DNA from 2 places in the Actinoplanes sp. NPDC049802 genome. Region 2 is predicted to be linked to the other one. Evidence: predicted binding sites of a transcription regulator. Region 2 holds the regulator's gene; the other holds the start of a gene.
The links. The regulator HrcA, encoded in region 2, represses chaperone genes, less so after heat shock. The targets are predictions, from matches to a motif close to GGTTNGCACNCTCNNNNNGAGNGTGCNAACC.
Positions count from the first base shown of each region.

Region 1: groES (co-chaperone GroES) is a predicted target of HrcA. The motif match lies at 10,370-10,400, and genes of this name have one in related genera.

Region 1 is NZ_JBFAMR010000006.1:1,738-13,754, reverse strand. Features, by position in the region: gene AB0I88_RS05975 (alpha/beta hydrolase) at 1-499, shown strand, start outside; gene tsaE (tRNA (adenosine(37)-N6)-threonylcarbamoyltransferase complex ATPase subunit type 1 TsaE) at 496-945, shown strand; gene ung (uracil-DNA glycosylase) at 942-1,625, shown strand; gene tsaB (tRNA (adenosine(37)-N6)-threonylcarbamoyltransferase complex dimerization subunit type 1 TsaB) at 1,635-2,378, shown strand; gene rimI (ribosomal protein S18-alanine N-acetyltransferase) at 2,696-3,127, shown strand; gene tsaD (tRNA (adenosine(37)-N6)-threonylcarbamoyltransferase complex transferase subunit TsaD) at 3,120-4,172, shown strand; gene AB0I88_RS05945 (hypothetical protein) at 4,182-4,436, shown strand; gene AB0I88_RS05940 (ABC transporter ATP-binding protein) at 4,479-6,164, shown strand; gene AB0I88_RS05935 (ABC transporter ATP-binding protein) at 6,161-7,930, shown strand; gene groL (chaperonin GroEL) at 8,211-9,860, opposite strand; gene groES (co-chaperone GroES) at 9,933-10,247, opposite strand; gene AB0I88_RS05920 (class I SAM-dependent methyltransferase) at 10,462-11,649, shown strand; gene ybaK (Cys-tRNA(Pro) deacylase) at 11,703-12,017, shown strand, end outside.
Region 2 is NZ_JBFAMR010000020.1:60,040-72,056, reverse strand. Features, by position in the region: gene AB0I88_RS16445 (glycoside hydrolase family 3 C-terminal domain-containing protein) at 1-2,334, shown strand, start outside; gene AB0I88_RS16440 (16S rRNA (uracil(1498)-N(3))-methyltransferase) at 2,520-3,254, opposite strand; gene dnaJ (molecular chaperone DnaJ) at 3,457-4,593, opposite strand; gene hrcA (heat-inducible transcriptional repressor HrcA) at 4,628-5,653, opposite strand; gene AB0I88_RS16425 (DUF4870 domain-containing protein) at 5,784-6,245, shown strand; gene hemW (radical SAM family heme chaperone HemW) at 6,249-7,448, opposite strand; gene AB0I88_RS16415 (enoyl-CoA hydratase-related protein) at 7,476-8,240, shown strand; gene AB0I88_RS16410 (hypothetical protein) at 8,355-9,221, shown strand; gene AB0I88_RS16405 (PAS domain S-box protein) at 9,315-10,937, shown strand; gene AB0I88_RS16400 (GlsB/YeaQ/YmgE family stress response membrane protein) at 11,011-11,292, opposite strand; gene lepA (translation elongation factor 4) at 11,375-12,017, opposite strand, start outside.

The sequences.
Region 1 (12,017 bases), on a different contig from region 2:
CTCGGCCGGGCTGTTCGACAAGGCGAAGCTCGGCATCACCAACATGGTGGCCCGGGTCAGCGCCCCGTTCTTCCCGCTGTGGGACAAGGCGGCCCAGCTCGGTGGCGGCACCATCGACCGGGCCCGGGTGGCCTCCTCCGATCTGGCGTGGCTGCTCACCCGGCGGTACGGCTTCGGTGAGTCGAGGCCCAGCCCGTCGCTCGTCACCTTCGTCGAGAGCATGAATTCGAAGACGTCGGCGGAGACGCTCACCAAGTACCTGCAGACGCTCTACACGCACAATCGCATCCCGGCGCTGTCCGCGCTGCGCGGCGTCCCGGTGCTGGTGGTGGTCGGCGACCGGGACTATCTGACTCCGGTCACCCACTCGGAGCAGATCATCGAGAACCTGCCGGAGGCCGAGCTGTTGAAGATCGAGCACAGCGGCCATGTGGTGATGCTGGAGAAGGCCGATCAGGTCAACGCCGCGCTGATCCCTTTCCTGGAGAAACTCACGTGAAGCTGAAGACGGTCGACGACACCCGGGAGTTCGGGCGGCGGCTGGCCGGCGTGCTGCGGCCCGGTGACCTGGTGCTGCTCACCGGACCGCTGGGCGCCGGCAAGACGGCCCTGGCCCAGGGGATCGGCGCCGGTCTGGGCGTGGAGGGGCCGATCACCTCACCCACGTTCGTGATCGCCCGGGTGTATCGCGGCCCGGTGCCGCTGGTGCACGCCGACGCCTATCGGCTGGGCGACCGGCCGGACCCTCGCGCCGAGATCGACGACCTCGACCTGGACGCCTCGGCCGACGACGCGGTGACCGTCGTCGAGTGGGGTGTCGGCCTCGTGGAACAGCTCAACGACGAATACCTGCAGGTCCGCCTGGACCGGCTGGATGACGACACCCGCATCGTCGAGTTGTCGCCGCACGGCGGCGACTGGGCACACCGACTGGAGAGCCTGTGAACCTGACCGAGCTGCTGCCCGCCGAGTGGCGTGCCGAGCTGACCCCCCACCTCGACGCCGCCGCGACCGTCGCTCTGGGCGAGTGGGTGGCGGAGGAGTATGCGACGCAGACTGTCTACCCACCGGTGGAGGACCTGTTCGCGGCGTACCGGCTGTGTTCCCCGGAGCAGACCCGGGTGCTGATCCTGGGGCAGGACCCGTACCACGGTCCGGGCCAGGCGCACGGTCTCAGCTTCAGCGTGCGCGACGGGGTTCGCCGGCCGCCGTCACTGAGCAACATCTTCAAGGAGCTCAACGAGGACCTGAACGTGCCGAAGCCCGCGGGTGGAGATCTGACCGGGTGGGCGCGGCAGGGGGTGCTGCTGCTCAACGCGGTTCTGACGGTCCGGGCGGGCAAGGCCGGATCGCACGGCAACAAGGGCTGGGAGGCGTTCACCGACGCCACCATCAAGGCTCTCAACGAGCGTGACGAGCGGATCGTCTTCATGCTCTGGGGCAGTTACGCGAAGAAGAAGGCGGCGCTGGTCACCAATCCGGCGCACGCGATCCTGGAGGCCGGGCACCCGAGCCCGCTGAACCGGGTCGGTTTCCTGGGCAGCCGTCCGTTCAGCGCGGCCAACAAGGCTCTCGCCGACGGTGGGCGGCCGGTCATCGACTGGGACCCGCGGGCCACCGTCTAGGGTCACCCTGTGCTGGTACTGGCTCTGGACACCGCAACCCCCGCCTCGACGGCCGCCCTCGTCGAGGTGACCGTGGACGGTCTGACCGGGGTGGCGGAGCGGCGCACCGTCGATCCGCGCGCCCACGGGGAGAAACTGGCCCCGGAGATCGCCGCCGTTCTCGCCGACGCCGGGGTGCGGCCCCGGGATCTCACGGCGATCGTGGCCGGGGTCGGGCCGGGCCCGTTCACCGGCCTGCGGGTCGGGCTGGCCACCGCGGCGAGCATGGGGCAGGCGCTGGGCATCCCGACGTACGGGGTGTGTTCGCTGGACGCCCTGGGCCGTGCCGCGGGGCCGGGCCGGGTGCTGGTCGCCACCGACGCGCGCCGCCGCGAGGTGTATTTCGCGACGTTCGCGGACGGCGAGCGGATGACCGGCCCGGAGGTGGCCAAGCCGGCCGACGTGGCCGCCCTGGTGCGCGGCGCCACCGGCGGCTCGCTGCCGGCCGGGGTGCTGGTCGGCGCCGAGGAGGCCGGCGGTGGGACGTCGATGGCCGGGCTGGTCGAGCGAGCGGCCGGGGAAGGTGCCTTGAAGTACGGCGACGTGTTCGGCGTGCCGGTGGAGGAGCATCTGCTCTATCCGCCGGGGGCGGCGCTGGTGGCGATCGCGGCGCCGCGGATCCGGGCGGGTGCGCCGAGCGAGGTGCTGACGCCGCTCTACCTGCGCCGCCCCGACGCGGTGGAGCCGTCGGCCCGCAAGGCGGTGCTGACCTGATGACCGCCGAAAACCCGGCGACCACGAGCGCGGCGGCCACGAGCGCGGGCGGGAGCGCGGCCACGAGCGCGGGCGGGAGCGCGGCCACGAGCGCGGCCACGAGCGCGGCCACGAGCGCGGGCGGGAGCGCGGCCACGAGCGCGGCCACGAGCGCGGCCACGAGCGCGGCCACGAGCGCGGCCACGAGCGCGGGCGGGAGCGCGGCCACGAGCGCGGGCGGGAGCACGGCCGCGGCGAGCGCCGAACAGCCGGCGACCACAAGCGCGGCCGCGAAGGACGCGAACGCGGACCGGGCGGACACGACGCCGGACTGTGTCATCGAACGTTTCCGCTGGTGGCACATCGACGAGGTCCTGCCGATCGAGGAGGACCTCTTCGGCCCGGAGAAGTGGTCCGCCGCCATGTTCTGGAACGAGCTGGCCACCCGGCAGTTCTACCTGGTCGCCACGGATGCCGGTGCGGTCGCCGGATACGCCGGCCTGTCCGTCGTGGACGACGACGAGTCGTGGGTGCAGAACATCGCGGTCCGCCGGGACGCCCAGCGGCGCGGCATCGGCCGGATCCTGTTGGAGGCGCTGCTCGCCGAGGCCGCCCGGCGCGGCGCCCGGAAGACGCTGCTCGAGGTGGCGGTCGACAACGCGGCGGCCCAGCGGCTCTACGCCAGCTATGACTTCGAGCCGGTCGGGATCCGGCGCGGCTACTACCAACCCAGCAACACGGACGCCCTGGTGATGATGCGCGATGCGTGACGAACCCCTGGTCCTCGGGATCGAGACCTCCTGCGACGAGACCGGTGTCGGCATCGTGCGCGGCCACACCCTGCTCGCCGACGCGCTGGCGTCCAGCGTGGACCAGCATGCCCGGTTCGGTGGGGTGGTGCCGGAGGTGGCCAGCCGCGCCCACCTGGAGGCGCTGGTCCCGACCATGCAACGGGCTCTCGACGAGGCCGGCGTGACCCTCGCCGACATCGACGCGATCGCCGTCACCAGCGGCCCGGGCCTGGCCGGGGCGCTGTTGGTCGGCGTGGCCGCCGCGAAGGGGTACGCTCTCGCCGCCGAGAAGCCGATTTACGGCGTCAACCATCTGGCCGCGCACGTGGCGGTGGACACGCTGGAGCACGGCCCGCTGCCCGAGCCCGCGGTGGCGATGCTCGTCTCCGGGGGCCATTCGTCGTTGCTGCTGGTCGACGATCTGACGGCGGGTGTGACCCCGCTCGGCGCCACCATCGACGACGCGGCGGGTGAGGCTTTCGACAAGGTGGCCCGGCTGCTCGGGCTCGGCTTCCCGGGTGGGCCGATCATCGACCGGGCGGCTCGTGAGGGCGACCCGGCGTCGATCGCGTTTCCGCGCGGGCTGACGGCGGCGAAGGATCTGGCGGCGCACCGGTTCGACTTCTCGTTCTCGGGGCTCAAGACGGCCGTGGCCCGCTGGGTGGAGAGCCGGGAACGCGCCGGTGAGCCGGTGCCGGTGGCGGACGTGTCGGCGAGTTTCCAGGAGGCGGTCTGCGACGTGCTCACCGCCAAGGCGATCGACGCCTGCCGGACGAACGGGGTGGGCACGCTGGTCATCGGTGGCGGGGTGGCGGCCAACTCGCGACTGCGGGTGCTCGCCGAGGAGCGTGCGGCCCGACACGGGATCGCGGTCCGCGTACCCCGGCCTGGTCTTTGCACCGACAACGGCGCGATGGTCGCGGCACTCGGCTCGCATCTCGTCGCGGCCGGCGTGGCCCCGAGCCGGCTGGATCTTCCGGCCGATTCCGCGATGAGTTTGACCTCGGTCAGTGTGCCGGGGTAGGAAGCGTTCATGATCGCGCGGATGTGGGAGGTGCGGGCCTCGCGCAGTGGCTTCGACGAGCTGCTGGCCTGGGTCTGCGACACGGCGGTGCCGGCTCTGGAGGTGCTGCCACAACATGTGTCGAGTGACGTCTATTCGTCCACCGATCATCGCATCGTCGTCATCACCAAATGGCGCAATACCCCGGAGAGCCTGCTGACGCCACCGGAGAACCTGGTGGCACGCGCTCCGCACGTCTGGGATTTCAACCCGGTCGATCGCTGACCCTCGCCGTCGGCGCGCCCCGGCACTTACCGTCGGGGCCTGATGCGAAGACTGCCCGTCACCGATCCCGGCACTCCCGACTCCCGGTCCGCCACTCGATACCTGTTCTGGCTGGTCCGGCGTTCCTGGCTGACGGTCGCGGCGGCGGCACTGCTGGCGATCGCCTGGATGGGCTGTCAGGCGCTGGTGCCGGCGATGGTCGGCCGGGCCGTGGACGCCGTCGTGGCCCGCGACGCCGCCGCGCTGGTGGCCTGGGCGCTGCTGCTGCTCGGCGCCGGGGTGGTGCAGGCGCTGACCGGCATCTCCCGGCACCGGTTCGCGGTCACCAACTGGCTGGGCGCCGCGTTCCGGACCGTGCAGGTGGTGGTCCGGCAGGCGAACCGGCTCGGCTCCACCCTGCCGCGCCGCCTGGACGCGGGCGAGGTGGTCGCGATCGGCACCTCGGACATCACCCACATCGGCGGCGCCGTCGACATCACCTCGCGTGGCATCGGCTCGCTGCTGGCGGTCGCCACGATCACCGTGGTGCTGCTGCGCACGTCGGTGCCGCTGGGTCTGATCGTGCTGGTCGGGGTGCCGCTGTTGATGCTGGTGGTGGGCGTGCTGATCCGCCCGCTGCACGAGCGGCAGCGGGCGTACCGGGAGAGTCAGGGACGGCTGACCGGCCGGGCCGCGGATCTGGTCGGCGGGCTGCGGGTGCTGCGCGGCGTGGGTGGGGAGCCGGCCTTGGCGGCGCGCTACCGCGCCGAGTCTCAGGCGCTGCGCGCGGCGGGCGTACGCACCGCGCGCGTCGAGTCCCTGCTGGAGGCGGCCCAGGTGCTGCTGCCGGGCGCTTTCCTGGTGCTGGTCACCTGGCTGGGCGCGCGGTTCGCGGCGGACGGGCGGCTGACCGTGGGGCAGTTGGTGTCGTTCTACGCGTACGCCGCTTTCCTGGTCGCCCCGCTGCGCCAGCTCACCGAGGCGATCGACAAGATGACCCGGGGACACGTGTCGAGCCGCCGGGTGGTGGCGATGCTCCGGGTGTCCGGCCACCTGCCCGACCCGCCGGATCCGGTCCCGCTGCCGGTCGGTGAGCTGGCCGACCCGGAGTCCGGGGTGCGGGTCCCGCCCGGCCTTCTGACCGCGATCGTGGCGGCCACGCCGGCTGACGCGGCCCGGATCGCCGACCGCCTGGGCCGGTACGAGGAAGGCGCCACCGCCGGCGGAGTCCCACTCTCCGCGGCCGCCCTGTCCGAGGTACGCGACCGGATCCTGGTCGTCGACAACGACGCCCGCCTCTTCTCCGGCCGGCTGGGCTCCGACCTGGATCCGGGCGGCCGTGGCGACGTACCGGGAGCGCTGGCCGCGGCCGCCGCCACCGACATCGTCGACGGGCTGCCGGACGGCACGGACACCGTGGTCGCCGACCGTGGCCGGACCTTCTCCGGTGGCCAGCAGCAGCGGCTGCGTCTGGCCCGCGCGCTGCTCGCCGATCCGGAGGTGCTGATCCTGGTGGAGCCGACGAACGCGGTGGACGCGCACACCGAGGCCCGGATCGCGGAGCGGCTGCGCATCGCCCGCGGTGGGCGGACCACGGTGGTCTGCACGTCGAGCCCGCTGATGCTGAGCCGCGCCGACCACGTCTGCTACGTCGAGGACGGCCGGGTGGTGGCCGCCGGCCGGCATCCGGATCTGTTGCGCGGCGAGCCCGGATACGCCCGGATGGTGCTGCGCGAGGAGAAGCAGTGACCCGCCTGTTGCCGGTGGCGGGCGCCGCACAGGTCCGCCGGTACGCCCGTGACCTGATCCGCGACCACCCGGCCATGTTCCGCGCCACGGTCGGCCTGCACGTGGCCGCCGCCCTGGCCGGGCTGGCCGGTCCCCGGCTGCTCGGTGACATGGTGCAGGGCATCCACGACGGGGTCCCGGTGCGTGAGCTGGACCGGCTGGCACTGATGATCGCCGGGTTCGTGCTGGCACAGGCGGTGCTGATCCGGTTCGCGCACCTGGCCTCGGCCCGGCTGGGCGAGCGGGTGCTGGCCCGGCTGCGGGAGGAGTTCGTGACCCGGGTGCTGGCCATGCCGCTGTCCACGGTGGAGGCGGCCGGTTCCGGTGACCTGTTGACCCGGGCCACCCGGGACGTCGACGCGCTGTCCAAATGCGTCCGCTTCGCCGTGCCGGAGACGCTCATCGCGGTGGTCACCCTGTTCCTCGTGGTCGGGGCGCTGGTGCTGGTCAGCCCGGTGTTCGCGGTGCCGCTGCTGATCGGGGCGCCGATCATGACGGCCGGCACCCGGTGGTACCTGCGCCGGGCGCCACGCGGCTACCTGCGGCAGAACGCCGCCTACTCGGACGTGACCGAGGGGCTCACCGAGACGGTCGAGGGCGCGCGGACCGTCGAGGCGCTGCGACGGCAACGGCAGCGGGTCGGGCGTACCGACGCCGACCTGCGGAGATCCTGGCGGGCCGAGCGGTACACGCTGCGCCTGCGAACGGTCTGGTGGCCGGTCATCGAGATCAGCTACGTCCTGCCGATGGTGCTCACCCTGCTCGCCGGCGGCTGGCTCTACCTGCGGTCCGCCGTGACCCTGGGCGCGCTGACCGCGGCGGTGATCTACGTGCAGCAGCTGGTCGACCCCCTGGACCGGCTGGTCGGCTGGCTCGACGAACTGGAGGTGGGCGCGGCCGCGCTGGCCCGGCTGCTCGGCGTCACCGCGGGACCGGCGCCCCGGCCGGTCCACGCCGCCGAACCGGCCGGAACCCGGATCGAGGTGCGCGGGGTGCGGTTCGGCTACCAGCCCGGCCGGGAGGTGCTGCACGGCGTCGACCTGGTCCTGGAACCGGGCGAGCGGCTCGCCGTCGTAGGTGTCTCCGGTGCCGGCAAGTCCACCCTCGGCCGTCTGCTCGCCGGAGTGCACCAGCCCACCTCCGGCAGCGTCACGGTCGGCGGGACGCCCCTCGCGGCGCTGCCGCCGGAGCGGCTGCGTGCCGAGGTCGCGCTGGTCACCCAGGAGCATCACGTCTTCATCGGCACGCTTCGCGACAACGTCGCCCTGGTGCGTCCCGGCGTCCCCGATCCAGAGGTACGGGCAGCGCTGACCGCCGTACAGGCCCTGCACTGGGCGGACGCGCTGCCGGACGGGCTGGACACGGTCGTCGGCGCCGGCGGGCATCCGCTCTCCCCGGCGCAGGCGCAGCAGGTGGCCCTGGCCCGGCTGGTCATCGCCGACCCGCACACCCTGGTGCTCGACGAGGCCACCGCGATGCTGGACCCGCGTGCCGCCCGGGACCTGGAACGTTCGCTGGCCGCGGTGGTCAGCGGGCGGACCGTGGTGGCCATCGCGCACCGGCTCTTCTCAGCGCACGACGCGGACCGGGTCGCCGTGATGGAGGACGGCCGGATCGTCGAGCTGGGGTCGCACGACGAGCTGGTGGCGGCCGGCGGGGCTTATGCGGCGCTGTGGCGTTCCTGGCAGGGCGGCACCGAACCGGCCGAGATGTCCGAACGCACGTAGCGCCCGCCGCGCGGCACCGGCCCCGGCAGGGCGCGCGCCCTGCCGGGGCGCGGCACGGGCAGGCGCTGCCGGGTCGTCCCGGCGGTTCGGGTAAGAGCCTGCGGCACACGACACGCAGGCATCGCCGGGTGCCGCCCCGATCCGCGGCGGCCTGCAAACCGGCGTGTGGAGTTCGGGTGCGCTACGCGCCCGAACTCCACACGCCGGGCTCTCGGCGTACCCGGAAAAAGGGAAAGGGCGCGCTCGTCGGAGCGCGCCCTTCACATCGAAGCCCGGCTGGTCAGAAGCCCGGACCGTGCTGGTGGCCGTGCCCGTGCCCGTGGCTGTGGCCGTGACCGGCCGCGGCCGGCGCCGACTCGGCCGGCTTCTCCACCACGAGGCTCTCGGTGGTCAGCAGGAGCCCGGCGATCGAGACGGCGTTGGAGACCGCGTTGCGGGTCACCTTCACCGGGTCGATGATGCCGGCCGCGGCCAGGTCGACGTATTCGTCGGTGGCCGCGTTGAGGCCGTGGCCCCAGCCCAGCTCGGCGACCTTGCCCACCACGACGTAGCCGTCGTGGCCGGCGTTCTGCGCGATCCAGCGCAGCGGCTCGACCAGCGCCTTGCGGACGATGCCGACGCCGAGCGCCTCCTCGCCGGTCAGGCCCAGGTTGCCCTCGAGCTCCTTGGAGACCTGCGCGAGCGCGGCGCCGCCGCCCGGGACGGTGCCCTCCTCGACGGCCGCCTTGGTCGCCGAGATCGCGTCCTCGATGCGGTGCTTGCGCTCCTTCATCTCGACCTCGGTGGCCGCGCCGACCTTGATCACCGCGATGCCGCCGGAGAGCTTGGCCAGCCGCTCCTGGAGCTTCTCGCGGTCCCAGTCGGAGTCGGACGCCTCGATCTCCTTGCGGATCTGCGCGACCCGGTCGGCGACGTCGGCGGAGTTGCCGCCACCGTCGACGATCGTGGTGTTCTCCTTGTCGACGACGATCCGCCGGGCGCTGCCCAGCGACTCGACGCCGACCTGGTCGAGCTTGTAGCCCAGCTCGGGCGCGATCAGCTCGCCACCGGTGGCGATCGCCAGGTCCTGCAGGATCGCCTTGCGGCGGTCACCGAAACCGGGCGCCTTCACCGCGGCGACCTTGACGGTCTTGCGCAGCGCGTTGACCACCAGGGTGGACAGGGCCTGGCCCTCGACGTCCTCCGCGACGATCAGCAGCGGCTTGCCGGTCTGCAGCACCTTCTCCAGCAGCGGGAGCAGCTCCTCGATGCTGGAGATCTTCTGGGTGGTGATGAGGATGTGGGCGTCCTCGAGCACCGCCTCCTGCGACTCGGCGTCGGTCACGAAGTTCGGCGAGATGAAGCCCTTGTCGAACTGGAGACCCTCGGTCACCTCGAGTTCGGTCTGCAGCGCCGAGCCCTCCTCGACGGTGATGACACCGTCGCGGCCGACCCGGTCCATCGCGTCGGCGATCAGCTCGCCGATGTTCGCGTCCTGCGCCGAGATGGTGGCGACGTTGGCGATCGCCTTGTGGTCGGCGACCTCGACGGCCTTGCTCAGCAGCGCCTTGGAGACGGCCTCGGCGGCCAGGTCCATGCCCCGCTTGAGGCCGATCGGGTTGGCGCCCGCGGTCACGTTGCGCAGGCCCTCGCGGACCAGCGCCTGCGCGAGCACGGTCGCGGTGGTGGTCCCGTCACCGGCGACGTCGTTGGTCTTGGTCGCCACCTCCTTGACGAGCTGCGCGCCGAGGTTCTCGTACGGGTCGGTGAGCTCGATCTCCTTGGCGATGGTGACACCGTCGTTGGTGATCGTGGGAGCGCCGAACTTCTTGTCCAGGACGACGTTGCGGCCGCGCGGGCCCAGGGTGACCTTGACCGTGTCGGCGAGCGTGTTGACGCCGTGTTCGAGCAGGTGCCGGGCGTCGTCGGAGAAACTCAGGATCTTCGCCATGAATGGTCCCTTCACGCACTACCGCCCCGGTCCGGGCGAACCCGAACCGAGGCGGTCAGCACTGTCAGTAGGTCACTTCTCGATGACCGCGAGGACGTCACGGGCGGAGAGCACCAGGTACTCCTCGCCGGCGTACTTGACCTCAGTGCCGCCGTACTTCGAGTAGAGGACCACGTCGCCGACCTTGACGTCGAGCGGAACGCGGTTGCCCTTGTCGTCGATCCGGCCGGGGCCGACGGCGAGGACGGTGCCCTCCTGGGGCTTCTCCTTGGCGGTGTCGGGGATCACGATGCCGGACGCGGTGGTGGTCTCGGCCTCGTTCGCCTGGACCACGATGCGGTCCTCGAGCGGCTTGATCGCAACCTTGGTCGCGGTAGTCACGGGCATACCCTCCTGGGTACAGGTTTCGCCGGCCTTGAACCAGGCCGGTCAATGCCTCATGCCACCGGGCGGGGCCGTCGTCGCGGGTGCCGGTCCGCCTGGTGCCTAACCGCACGGACGGGCCGGGCGGCTGGCACCCTCATGGTGAGAGTGCTAACCGGAGACTATGCCGGAACTAGCACTCCGTCAACCAGAGTGCCAACCTGTCACGCCAGGGAGAATGCTTGACGTGATGCTGGAGACGCTGCGGATGTTGCGGACCCCGGAGGGGTCGAAAGCCCTGGCCGTGGCGGCCGAGGTGGCCGGCGGGGAGCCGCTCGCCGCGGCCTCGGCCCTGCGGGCCAGGGGCTTCGGCGCGGAGCTGTCCGCGGCCGCCTTGACCCAGGCTAGTTTGCGGGAGCGCGCCGCAGGCAAGTTCGGCGTGGACGCCGCCGGGATGTTCTTCACCCGGCCCGGCCTGGAGCAGGCCACCCGGGCCGCGGTCGCCGACCGGCGGGCCGCGCGGCTCGCCGCCGCCGGCGTGCGGACCCTCGCCGATCTGGGGTGCGGGCTGGGCTCCGACGCGCTGGCCGCGGCCCGGCACGGCATCTCGGTGTACGCCGTGGACGCCGACCCGCTGACCGCCGCCATGGCCGCCGCGAACGCCGAGGTCGCCGGCCTGTCCGACCGGATCGTGGTGGAGTGCGCGGACGCCACGTCGGTGCCGGTGGAGCGGTACGACGCGGTCTTCGCCGATCCGGCCCGCCGCCAGGCCGGGCGGGGCCGGGTGTTCGACCCGAAGGCGTACTCGCCGCCGTGGGACTTCATCGCCGGCCTGTCTGGGCGGGTGCCTCGGACGGTGCTGAAACTGGCGCCCGGCATCGATCACGGGCTGCTGCCGCCGGGCGCCGAGGGGGAGTGGGTCAGTGTCGGCGGCGACCTGGTCGAGGCGGCGTTCTGGTGTGGGCCGCTGGCCTCGGCGGAGCGCCGGGCGACCCTGATCGGGGACCGGGCGGTGGCGGAGCTGACCGGCTCGGGACTGCGGCGGGCGCCGGCCGGACCGGTCGGCGCCTGGTTCTACGACCCCGATCCGGCGGTGGTCCGTTCGCACCTGGTGGCCGAGTTCGCGGCGAGCGTAGGCGGGCGGCTGGCCGACCCGGAGATCGCGTACGTCTACACCGACGATCCGGCGGACACGCCGTTCGCCCGCCGGCTGGAGGTGACCGACGTGCTGCCGTTCTCGCTGAAGCGGCTGCGGGCGCTGCTGCGTGAGCGGGGCGTGGGGGTGCTGGAGATCCGCAAACGGGGATCGGCGCTGGTTCCCGACCAGTTGCGCAAGGACCTCAAGCTGTCCGGGCCGAACTCGGCGGGCCTGGTGCTGACCCGGGTGGACGGGGCGCCGGCCGTGCTCATCACGACAACGGCGTAACGGGCCGGAATCGGGCGTGCGCGAGGATCCGCCGCGGTAGTAGCGTGCCGCTCATGGCCAAGAAAGCGGCCGGCACCCCGGCCACCGCCTTGCTCGCCGCGGAGCGTGTGGCGCACACCCTGCATCCGTACGACGTGTCACCGGACGCCCCCGACTACGGCGCTCTGGTGGCGGAGGCCCTGGGGGTGGAGCCGCACCGGGTGTTCAAGACCCTGGTGGCCGAGGTGGACGGCCGGCTCGTGGTCGGGGTGGTGCCGGTGACCGGCGATCTCGACCTCAAGGCGCTGGCGTCGGCGTCCGGCGGCAAGCGCGCGACTCTGGCCGACCGGGCCGCGGCCGAGCGCAGCAGCGGTTACGTGCGCGGCGGG
Region 2 (12,017 bases):
ACCCTGGAGGAGAAGGTGTCTCTGCTGACCGGGCAGGACTTCTGGTCGCTGCCGGCCGTGCCGCGCATCGGGCTGCGGTCGCTGGTCATGTCGGACGGCCCGGTCGGGGTCCGGGGCACCGGCTACACCCCCGAGGACCCGTCGGTGGCCCTGCCCAGCCCCACGGCGCTCGCCGCCACCTGGGACGCCGCGGTCGCCGAACGGGCCGGCCGGCTCCTCGGGCAGGAGTCCCGGCGCAAGGGTGTGCACGTACTGCTCGGCCCGACCGTCAACATGCACCGCACCCCACTGAACGGCCGCCACTTCGAGTGCTACTCGGAGGACCCGCTGCTCACCGGTGAGATCGCGGCCGGGTTCGTGTCCGGGGTGCAGTCGCACTCGGTCGGCACCACGGTGAAGCACCTGGTCGGCAACGACTTCGAGACCGACCGGATGACGGTGGACGTACGGATCCCGGAGCGGGCGCTGCGGGAGATCTACCTGGCCCCGTTCGAGCGGGTGACGGCGGCCGGCGGCTGGGGCGTGATGAGCGCCTACAACGGGGTCGACGGCACACCGATGGCCGCCAACGGGCGCATCCAGGACGAGATCCTCAAGCGGGAGTGGGGCTTCGACGGGGTCGTCGTCTCGGACTGGCGGGCCGCCCGGGAGACCGTGCCGGCCGCGCTCGGCGGGCTCGACATCGCGATGCCGGCCATGGACAACCCGTGGGGCCCGGCACTGGTCGAGGCGGTCCGGGCCGGTGCCGTACCGGAGGAGGTCATCGACGACAAGGTGCGGCGGGTGCTGCGGCTCGCCGCCCGGACCGGCGCCCTGGACGGGCACGCCCTGCCGGTGCCGCCGCCCGACGAGGACGGCGACGCGGTGGCGCACGAGGTGGCGGTCCGGTCGTTCGTGCTGACCCGCAACGAGGGGAACACCCTGCCACTGCGGGCCGCCGACCTCACCCGGGTCGCGGTGATCGGCGCGCTGGCCACCGACGCACGGGTGCTCGGCGGCGGCAGCGCCCAGGTCACCCCGCGGCACGTGATCTCCCCGCTGGACGGGCTGCGCGCCGCCCTGCCCGGAGTCGACGTGGCCTACGCGGTCGGCGCCGATCCGCGCCCGTTCCTGCCGGCCGCGCAGGGACCGGACTGGGCGCCGTTCGTCTTCTCCGCCGAGGGGCACGACTTCCCGGTCGAGACGGCCACGATCCGCTGGCTCGGCGACCCGCCCGGCGGACTGGCGGTGGCCGCGATCAGCACGCTCGAACTGCGTACCGAGATCACCCCGGCGGTCGGCGGCGAGCACGTCCTGGCGGTCTCCGGGTTCGGCGCGTTCCAGCTGGTCGTCGGCGAGGAGACGCTCTACCAGGGCTCGCTGCACCCGCCCGGCACCGGTCGCGCGGACCTGCTGCTGCACCCCCGGGAGCAGCGGTTCACGGTGCGGCTGGAGGCCGGCGTGCGGGTTCCGGTGGTGCTGCGGCAGTCCTTCGAGCCGGGTACGGCCCACTCGGTCTCCACCACGCTCGGCCACCGGGCGCCCGGACCGGACGCGGAGGGCCTGATCGCCGAGGCCGTCGAGCTGGCCGCCCGCTCGGACGTGGCCGTCGTGGTGGTCGGCACCACCGAGCAGGTCGAGTCGGAGGGCTTCGACCGCACCTCGCTGGCCCTGCCCGGCCGCCAGGACGAGCTGGTGTCCCGGGTGGCGGCGGCCAACCCGCGCACCGTCGTGGTGGTCAACGCCGGATCGCCGGTGCTGCTGCCCTGGTCCGAGGAGGCGGCCGCGGTGCTGCTGACCTGGTTCCCCGGGCAGGAGGCGGGCGCCGCGCTGGCCGACGTGCTGCTCGGCGTCGCGGAGCCGGGCGGCCGCCTGCCCACCACGTGGCCGCGCCGCGAGGAGGACTGCCCGGTCCTGGAGGTGCGTCCTACGGACGGCACGCTCGCCTACGGCGAGGACATCCGGATCGGCTACCGCGGCTGGTCGGCCTGCCCGCTCTTCGCGTTCGGTTCCGGTCAGGGCTACACCACCTGGTCGTACGGGGAGATCGCGCTGGAGACCGCAGAGGTACGGGTGACGCTCACCAACACCGGCGAACGCCCCGGCCGGGAGGTCGTCCAGGTGTACCTGTCGGCGGGCCAGGCCGGTCCGGTCGACCGCCCGGACCGGTGGCTCGCCGGTTTCGCCACGGCCACGGCGGCGCCCGGCGAGACGGTGACCGTGACGATCCCGCTGCCCGAACGCGTCTTCCAGGTGTGGGACGGCGGCTGGCGGACGGTGCCCGGCGACTACACGGTGATCGCCGCGCACGCGCTCGACGACCCGCGCCTGACCGGCACGCTCACCGTCGGCTGACCCGGGGCCCTACTCAGGGCGGTGATCATCGGTCCCGCCCTGAGCACGGTCCCGGGGCGCCGGGCACGGTGGAGAGAGCGGCGGGACGACTTCGGCCGCTGACGGTCGAGACGACCATCCGGAGCGGACCGGCTCGGGACCCTCGGGCGAGGTGCGCAGCACCGTGTCGCCCGCATCGACCGGGATCACCAACGGTCGAGACGGCCGTTCAGAACGGAGAGTGCCGCGACTCCCGCTGTCGAGGTGCGCAGCACCGCGCTGCCCAGACGGACCGGGGTGGCGCCCGCCTCGCGGAAGGCCTCCAGCTCGGCGTCGCTGATGCCGCCCTCGGGGCCGACCACCAGGACGATGTCGCCCTGGTCCGGCAGCGGGGCGGTGGTGAGGCGCTCGGTGGCCTCCTCGTGCAGCACGAACGACACGGCAGCGGTGGTGAGGCGGGCCGCCACCTGCTTGGTGGAGCGGTCGGGGTCGCCCGCCACCAGGGGCAGCCAGGAGCGCCGGGCCTGCTTGGCTGCCTCCCGGGCGGTGGCCGCCCATTTGTCGCGGGCCTTGAAGCCGCGGTCGCCGCGCCACTGCGCCACCGAGCGGGACGCCGCCCACGGCACGATCTCGTCCACGCCGACCTCGGTCATCGCCTGCACGGCCAGCTCGCCCCGGTCGCCTTTGGCGATGCCCTGCACGACGACCAGCCGCGGGTCGGCGGCCGGTTCCTGACCGACGGCGGTGACCATCACGTCGACGCTGCCCCGGCCGACCGCGGTGACCTCGCCGCGCGCGGTGCCGCCCCGCCCGTCGGCGAGGATCAGCGCCTCACCGATCCGCAGCCGCTGCACGGTGGCGGCGTGATGCCCCTCCGGGCCGTCCAGCGTGTACGACGACCCCTCGGGCAGGCTCTCGACCAGGAACAGCGGCGCGGACATCCCCGGAACGCTACCCGGCCGCCCGGTCACCGCGGTCCGGCAGGGTCGGCGCGCGGGGTTTCGGGCGCAACCGCTCACGCACGTCGCGCGGGGTGGCTCGCGCTCTGGACGCGCCGGCGGCCAGCGAGACACGCCGCGCCCTCGGCGGGAGCGACGGTCCGCACCCACCACCCCGCTACGACATCCTGGTTTTGATCTTGATTTAGTGGCCGTTGAAGGCGTCGCGCATGCGGCTGAAGAAGCCGCCCTGCTTGGAGAGCTCCGCCACGTCCTCGCCGCGGGTCTTGGCGAACTCGCGCAGCATGCGCTCCTGGTCGGCGGTGAGCTTGGTCGGCGTCTTGACGTCGAGGTGCACGAACAGCTCGCCGCGGCCCTGACCGCGCAGGTGCGGGACGCCCTTGCCGCGGATGCGCAGCGTGCTGGCCGGCTGGGTGCCCGGCTTGACCTCGATGTTCTCTTCGCCGTCGAGGGTCTTGATGGTCATCCGGGTGCCGAGGGCGGCCGCGGTCATCGGCAGGGTGACCCGGCAGTGCAGGTCGTCGCCCTTGCGCGAGTAGACGTCGTGCGGCCGCTCGTGGATCTCCACGTAGAGGTCGCCGGCGGTGCCGCCGCCGGGGCCGACCTCGCCCTGCTGGGCCAGGCGGATCCGCATGCCGTCCTCGACGCCCGCCGGAATCTTCACGGTGAGTGAGCGGCGTGTCCTGATCCGGCCGTCGCCGGCGCAGGTCGGGCAGGGGCTGGGGATGACCGTGCCGTGGCCCTGGCAGTTCTGGCAGGGGCGGGACGAGACGACCTGGCCGAGGAAGGTGCGCTGCACCGACTGGACCTCGCCGCGGCCCGAGCAGACCTCGCAGGTGGCGAGGTGGGTGCCGGGCGCGGTGCCGGCGCCGGAGCACTGGGTGCACAGCACCGCGGTGTCGACGGTGATCGGCGCCTCCACTCCGAAGGCGGTCTCCACCAGGTCCAGCTCGAGGCGCAGGATGGCGTCGGCGCCCGGGCGGGTGCGCGGGCGCGGGCCCCGGGAGCCGCCGCCGGCGGCCGTGCCGAAGAAGGCGTCCATGATGTCCTGGAAGCCGACGAACGGGCCGGCGCCGCCGGCACCGCCGGGCATGCCGCCACCGGGCGCGAGCGGGTCGCCACCGAGATCGACGATCTGGCGTTTCTGGTCGTCGGAGAGGACCTCGTACGCCGCGTTGATCTCTTTGAACTTGTTGTGCGCCTCCGGATCGGGGTTGACGTCCGGGTGGTATTGCCGAGCGAGTTTGCGGTAGGCGCGCTTGATCTCGTCGTCGGTTGCCTCCCGGCTCACACCGAGAATTCCGTAATAGTCCTTGGCCACGGGGTTTGGAGTCCTCAATGTCTGCGCGAATCCGTCAATTCTGTGCCAACAGGTCGCCAACGTAGCGTGCCACTGCACGAACGGTAGCGATAGTGCCGGGGTAGTCCATCCGGGTGGGGCCCAGCACGCCGAGCCCCCCAACGATCGTGGTGCCCGGTCCGTAACCGCTGCTCACCACGGACGCCGAACGCAGGTTGTCGATCTCGTTCTCGTCACCGATCCGGACCCGGGTGGTCCGGGGTTCCAGGTCGCCGATGAGTTTCAGAAGGATCACCTCCTCCTCGAGGGCCTCGAGGACGGGCCGTAGCGTGCCCTGGAAGTCCAGCACACCGCCGCGTGTCAAGTTGGCCGTACCGGCGAGGGCGAGGCGCTCCTCACTCCGCTCGACGAGGGTCTCCAAGAGTACCGAGGCCAGACAGGCCATGGTGGCTTTCCGCTCGGGATCGTCACACTCCTCCACCAACCGCTGCACCAGCGGTGGGGTGTCGGCGAGCCGCTGGCCGGAGAGTTTCTCGTTCACCCGGCGCCGCAGCTCCCAGACGTCGCCGTCCGGCACCGGGCCGGGCAGCTCCACGAGGCGCTGCTCGACCCGGCCGGTGTCGGTGATCATCACGAGCATCAGGCGGGTGGTGGAGATGGGAACGAGCTCCAGATGGCGCACCGAGGACCGGGAGAGACTCGGATACTGGACCACGGCGACCTGGCGGGTGAGCTGGGCGAGCAGCCGGACCGTGCGGTGCACCACGTCGTCCAGGTCGACGGCGCCGACCATGAAGCGCTCGATCGCCCGGCGCTCGGCCGGGCTGAGCGGCTTGATCCTGGTGAGCCGGTCGACGAAGAGCCGGTAGCCGGCGTCGGTGGGGACCCGCCCGGCGCTGGTGTGCGGCTGCCGGATGTAGCCCTCCTCCTCCAGCACGGCCATGTCGTTGCGCACGGTGGCCGGGGAGACGCCGAGCTTGTGCCGGTCGACCAGGGCTTTGCTGCCGACCGGCTCCTGAGTGTCGACGTAGTCCTCGACGATCGCCCGGAGCACCTCGAGCTTGCGGTCATCCAGACTCATATGACCCCTCCCCCTTCTGGCACTCCTGCTAATAGAGTGCCAGTCTACGTCGCCCGGGGCGGCAGCGCGATGATCGAAAGTACGGAGGTGGACCTCGACCGGCTCGATGGCGGGTCCTAGCGTGTGTTCCATGACAGAGCCCCCGCGCCCACCGGACGACGATCCGACCGCCCGCTACCAGCCGCCCGGCGGATATCCGCCGCCTCCCTACAACCCGCCTCCGGGGTACGGCTACCGGCCCCCGGCCACCGCCGGCGACGAGCGCACCTGGATCCTGGTGGCGCACTTCGGCGGTGCGGCCGGAGCGTTCTTCGGCGGCACGTTCTTCGGCTGGATAGCGCCGCTGGTCGCGCTGCTGGCCCGGGGCAACACCTCGCCGTTCGTGCGGGAGGAGGCCGTCAAGGCGCTCAACTTCCAGCTGCTGTGGGGCATCATCGGCCTGGTCGGCAGCTTGCTGATCTGCGTCGGGGTGGGCATCTTCGTGGTCGGCGCGGCCTGGCTCATCGCCACCGTCCTGGGCGTCGTCGCCGGGGTGAAGGCGGCCAACAACGAGCCGTTCAACTATCCGCTGAGCGCCCGCTTCATCAAGTGAGGCTCACACCACGTCCCGGATGACCGCGTCGGCCAGCAGGCGGCCGCGCAGCGTGAGCACGACGCGGCCGTCGTCGTACGCCCCCGGTTCGAGCAGCCCGTCCGCCAGGGCCCGCGCGGCGCCGGTGGCATCGACCCGGTCCAGACCGATGCCGTCGCGCAGCCGCACCCGGAGCATGACGTCCTCCATGTGCCGGTCGGCGGCGCTCAGCGTCTCCCGGCCGTGGCCCGGCGAGGTCCCGGCGGCCAGGCGTTTCGCGTAGGTGACCGGGTGTTTGACGTTCCACCAGCGGACCCCGCCGACGTGGCTGTGCGCGCCCGGCCCGAGACCCCACCAGTCGGCGCCGGTCCAGTACAGGAGGTTGTGCCGGCATTCGGCGTCCTTCCTCGCCCAGTTGGACACCTCGTACCAGTCGAGGCCGGCCTCACTCAGCGCGGCCTCGGCGGCCAGGTAACGGTCGGCGGCCACGTCGTCCGAGGGGTACGGCAGCTCGCCCCGGCGCATCCGCCCGGCCATCCGCGTGCCGTCCTCGACGATCAGGGCGTAGGCGCTGACGTGGTCCACCCCGGCACCGATCACCGCCCGCAGGGAGGCCGCGAAGTCCTCCGCGCTCTCCCCCGGCGTCCCGTAGATCAGATCCAGGTTGACGTGCTCGAACCCGGCCGCGCGGGCCTCCTCTGCGGCCCGGGGCGCGCGCCCGGCGGTGTGCCGGCGGTCCAGGACGCGCAGCACGTTCTCCGCGGCCGACTGCATGCCCAGCGAGATCCGGTTGAAGCCGCCGGCCCTCAGCGCCCGCAGGTAGGCCGGGTCGACCGACTCCGGGTTGGCCTCGGTGGTCACCTCGGCGCCCGGCGCGAGGCCCCAGGTACGGTCGATGCCGTCCAGGATCCGGGCCAGGTCGCCGGCCGGCAGCAGGGTGGGTGTGCCGCCGCCGACGAAGACGGTCCGCACCGGGCCGGGCTCGATCACCCGCGCGGCGAGGGCCAGCTCGGCCAGGACGGTGTCCGCGTACTCGTCGCGGCTCGCCCCGCCGCCCAGCTCGCTCGCCGTGTACGTGTTGAAGTCGCAGTAGCCGCAGCGGCTGGCGCAGAACGGCACGTGGACGTAGACGGCGAACCCGTCCTTGCCGACCTCACGGGTGGCGTCGTCGGGGAGCGACCCGTCGTCGGGTACGGGTTCACCATCGGGGAGTGCGCCGGCCATCCGGCAAGCGTAGTTAAGGTTCCCGGCATGGATCTGGTCCGTACCGCCACCGACGCCGGGGTGACCACCCTCACCCTGGACAACCCCGGCAACCGCAACGCCCTCTCCACCGCCCTGCTCCGGCGGATGCTCGACGCGCTGGCCGCGTCGGCGGCCGACCCGGAGTCGCGGGTGGTGGTCCTGTCCCACACCGGCCCGGTGTTCTGCTCCGGCGTCGACCTCAAGGAGACCGCCGCGGCCCGCCCCGGCGACCGGCTGCCCGCCGAGATGCTCGCCGACGTGCTCGCCGTGCTCTGGGAGTTCCCCAAGCCGGTGATCGCGCGGATCGGCGGTCCGGCCCGGGCCGGCGGCCTCGGCCTGATCGGCGCGGCCGACATCGCGGTCTGCGCCCGCTCGGCGACGTTCGCCTTCACCGAGGTGCGGCTCGGGGTGATCCCGGCGGTGATCAGCTCCACCGTGCTGCCCCGGCTGGCGCCCCGGGCCGCCGCCGAGCTCTACCTCACCGGCGACGTCTTCGACGGGACCCGGGCCGCGGAGGTGGGCCTGGTCACCGCGGCGGTCGCCGAGGACGACCTGGACGCCACCGTCGCGGCCTACTGCGCGTCGCTGCTCCGCGGCGGCCCGCTCGCCCTCGCCGGCACCAAACAACTTCTCCGGCGTACGCGCGCCGAGTCCATCCGTACCGACCTGGCCGATCTCGCACAACGGTCGGCCGGATACTTCAAGTCCGCGGAGGGCCGGGAGGGCGTGGCGGCGGCCCGGGAGAAGCGGGATCCGGGCTGGGTCCGGTGACCCGCCCGGCCGTCTCGCAAGGTGTGATCCACACCGCCCTGATGAAAGGGCCACCAGTCACGGCGGGGCACGAGCGGTCGTTGTCTAGGCTTGGCGTCCGGCTCGGCTGAGGAGGTGACGGTGCGTACCAGATCGATCGTGGGTGTGATCGCCGCCCTGACACTCGTCGGCACGCTCGGCGTGGTCGTGCTGATCAGCAACCTGACGGGCAGCATCAAGCTGCCCCAGCTCGGCCCGGAGTGCACCGTCAAGGCCGACGGCGAGGTCACCCTGGACACCGCGCAGATGGCCAACGCCGCCACGATCGCCGCGGTGGGCGTGCGCCGGGGCATGTCCGAGCAGGCGGTCGTGGTCGCGCTCGCCACCGCCTTCCAGGAGTCCGAGCTGGAGAATCTGGACGGTGGGGACCGTGACTCGGTCGGCCTCTTCCAGCAGCGGCCCAGCCAGGGCTGGGGCACCGTGGAGCAGATCATGGACCCGAGGTACTCGGCCGGCAAGTTCTACGCGGCCCTGAAGAAGGTCAAGGGCTGGGAGAAGATGCGGGTCACCGACGCGGCCCAGAAGGTGCAGCGGTCGGCGTACCCGAACGCCTACGAGAAGTGGGCCGACGAGTCCCGGGTGCTGGCCGCCGCGCTGACCGGCCGGGCCACCGGCGCCGTCGAGTGCGTCGTCCCGGACACCCCGGCGATCCGCGGCGCCGAGGCGGCTACCGCCCTGCTCAGCAGCCTCCAGCTGGACTGGGGCAAGAAGCTGGCGGGTCAGGCCCGCAGCGCCGAGAGGGCCGGCCTGACCGTGGCGGTGGCCGATGCCAGCGTGGGCTGGCGGTTCGCGCACTGGCTGGTCTCGCACGCCTCGGCCACCGGCCTCGAACGGGTACGTTTCGGTGATCTCGAGTGGCACGCCCCGGAGGGAAAGTGGCAGCCGGTGACCGACGGCGGCGCCGGCGATCAGGCGCAGGTGGTAGCTGAGGTCTTCCATTGAGCCGGCCCCGGAATTATCGGTGACTACCCGTGACGTGGCGCTGCGTATACCTCCGCATAGACAGTGCGCAACCTCCCTGGTACTAAGTAGGTCGTGCTGAGCGCGATCGCGTGGATCCTGCTGGGCGCGGGAAGCGCCGGCGCCATCCTGATCGGCGTGCGCCGGCACCGCCCCGCCCGGCGTTCCCCGTGGCTGCTGCTCGCCGCGTCGGTCACCGCCCTGGCGGCCGGCGACGTCTGGTACGCACTGGACCGCATGCCCCTCGCCGACACCGCCTACCTGGCGATGTTCGCGCTGGTCACACTGAGTCTGCTCCAGTTCACCCGGGGCGGCGCCCTGCTCGCCGACCGGGCCCGGCTGATCGACCTGGTCGCCTTCGCCTGCGCCGCCCTGCTCGTCGTCTGGGTCTTCGTGATCAGTGCCGCCGACCGGTTCGGCGCCGTCTCCCCCGCCGACGTGATCGGCGCCCTGCTGCTGATCGGCGTGGCCGGCCGGCTGGTCGCCGCCGACCGCCGCAACGTCTCGGCGATCCTGCTGCTCACCGGCGCGGTCGGGCTGCTCGCCGGGGACGTCCTCTACCCGCTCACCGAGAGCCTGCCGGCCGAGTCGGCGTACGTGCTGCTCTACCTGGCATGGGGGCTGTCCGCGCTGCACCCGTCGATGCGCCGGCTCACCGAGCCGCGCCCGGCCCAGCCGTCGCCCTGGCGGTTCCGCGACACCAGCCTGCTCGCCGCGTCCGCGGCCACACCCCCGGTCGTGCTGATCATCGAGGCGCTGTCCGGGACCGTCCGCGACGGGCTGGTGATCGCGATCACCGCCGCGATCACCCTGGTCCTCACCATCACCCGGCTCGCCGACGCCATCCACCACCACAGCCAGGCGCTCAACCGGGAACGCGGGCTGCGTACCGCCACCACCGCCCTCGTCGCGGCCGCCGACCCGCCGGCCGTCGAAGCCGCGGCCCGCGCCGCCGTCATCCGCCTGCTGCCGTCCGCCACGGTCCGCCGGGTGCTGCTCGCCGCCGACGACGGCCGGATGGCCCGGGAAGGACTGCCCGCCGCGCCGGCCGGCGCCGGATCCCGCAGCTGGTGGATCGCGGCCACCGACCCCGACGAGCGCACCCTGGTCTGCCCGCTCCGGCTCGAGCCGCTGGCCGTGGCCCGGCCCAGCGGCGGCGCCCTGGTCATCACCGGCCGCCGTGAGGCCCTGATCGCCGGGCGCGACGCCCTCGAGGTGCTCGCCGGGGAGACCGCGCTGGCCCTGGACCGGATCACCCTGGTCGAGGCGGTCGGCCGCCGCGACAGCGACCTCTACCTGCGGGCGGTCACCGGCAACACGGCGGAGATCATGGCGGTGATCGACTCCGACCGCCGGATCCGGTACGCCAGCCCCGGGCTGCGACGGCTGGCCGGGGGCGAGGAGCTGCCTCCGCTCACGGTCCTCGACGACCTCATCCATCCGGACGACCGGGAGAGCGTACGAAGCGCCCTGTCCACCAAGGGCGACGGGACGGTGCACTGCGCCGTCCAGCGGGCGGACGGGTCACAGGCGCTGGTCGAGATCAGCTACCGGGACCTGCGGCAGGATCGGCTCGTCCAGGGACTGGTCGTGACGTTGCGGGTGGCCGGCAGCCGGGCCGAGGCGGTCCCGCAGCAGGGCGGGGACCTGCCGGCGTGGGTCAACCGGCGAAGCGCCCAGCACAAATTCCGGTTCTGATCCCGCGCCTCCGACACGGAAAAGCCGGCCCGCGGGGGCGGGGCCGGCATTTCCGTCTTTCGTCAGGCCACGGTCATCGGGTCAGGCGGCGACGGCCACCGACACCGGCGACCAGCGCCACACCGATCGCGGCCAGGGCCACCTGGAAGAAGAACTCGATCCAGTCGAAACCGGCGGTGTTCGCGACACCCGCGGCCCGGGCGATCACGGTGCCCAGCAGCGCGGCCACCACACCGACGACAACGGTCAGCCACAGCGGGATGTTCTGGCGGCCCGGTACGACCAGGCGACCGAGCACGCCGATGACCGCGCCGACGATCAGGGCGACGATGATGCCGGTGAGCGTGAGTTCCATGAGGTTCCTCCTCGGGGGTGGAGCTTGATGGTTGCGTCCGTCGAGCCCCTGAGTTCCCGACCCCTCGAGAAATCAAACCGCCCTATTTCTTGCCTGGCCCCTTCGCGTCAGATGTGTCGGAGGTGGAGAGCGCGGCGATGAAGGCCTCCTGCGGAACCTCCACACGGCCCACCATCTTCATCCGCTTCTTGCCCTCCTTCTGCTTCTCCAGCAGCTTCCGCTTCCGGCTGATGTCACCGCCGTAGCACTTCGCGAGCACGTCCTTGCGGATCGCGCGGATCGTCTCGCGGGCGATGATCCGGGAGCCGATGGCCGCCTGGATCGGCACCTCGAACTGCTGCCGCGGGATGAGTTTCTGCAGCTTGGCGGCGATCGTCGTGCCGTACGTGTACGCCTTGTCCTTGTGCACGATCGCGCTGAAGGCGTCGACCGGCTCGCCGTGCAGCAGGATGTCCACCTTCACCAGGTCGGCCACCTGCTCGCCGGAGGGCTCGTAGTCGAGTGACGCATACCCCTTGGTCTTGCTCTTCAGCTGGTCGAAGAAGTCGAAGATGATCTCCGCGAGCGGAAGGGTGTAACGCAACTCCACCCGTTCGGAGGACAGGTATTCCATGCCGAGCAGGCTGCCCCGGCGGGACTGGCACAGCTCCATGACGGAGCCCACGTACTCGTTCGGCACCAGCACCGTGGCGCGCACCACCGGCTCGTGGATCTCGGCGATCTTC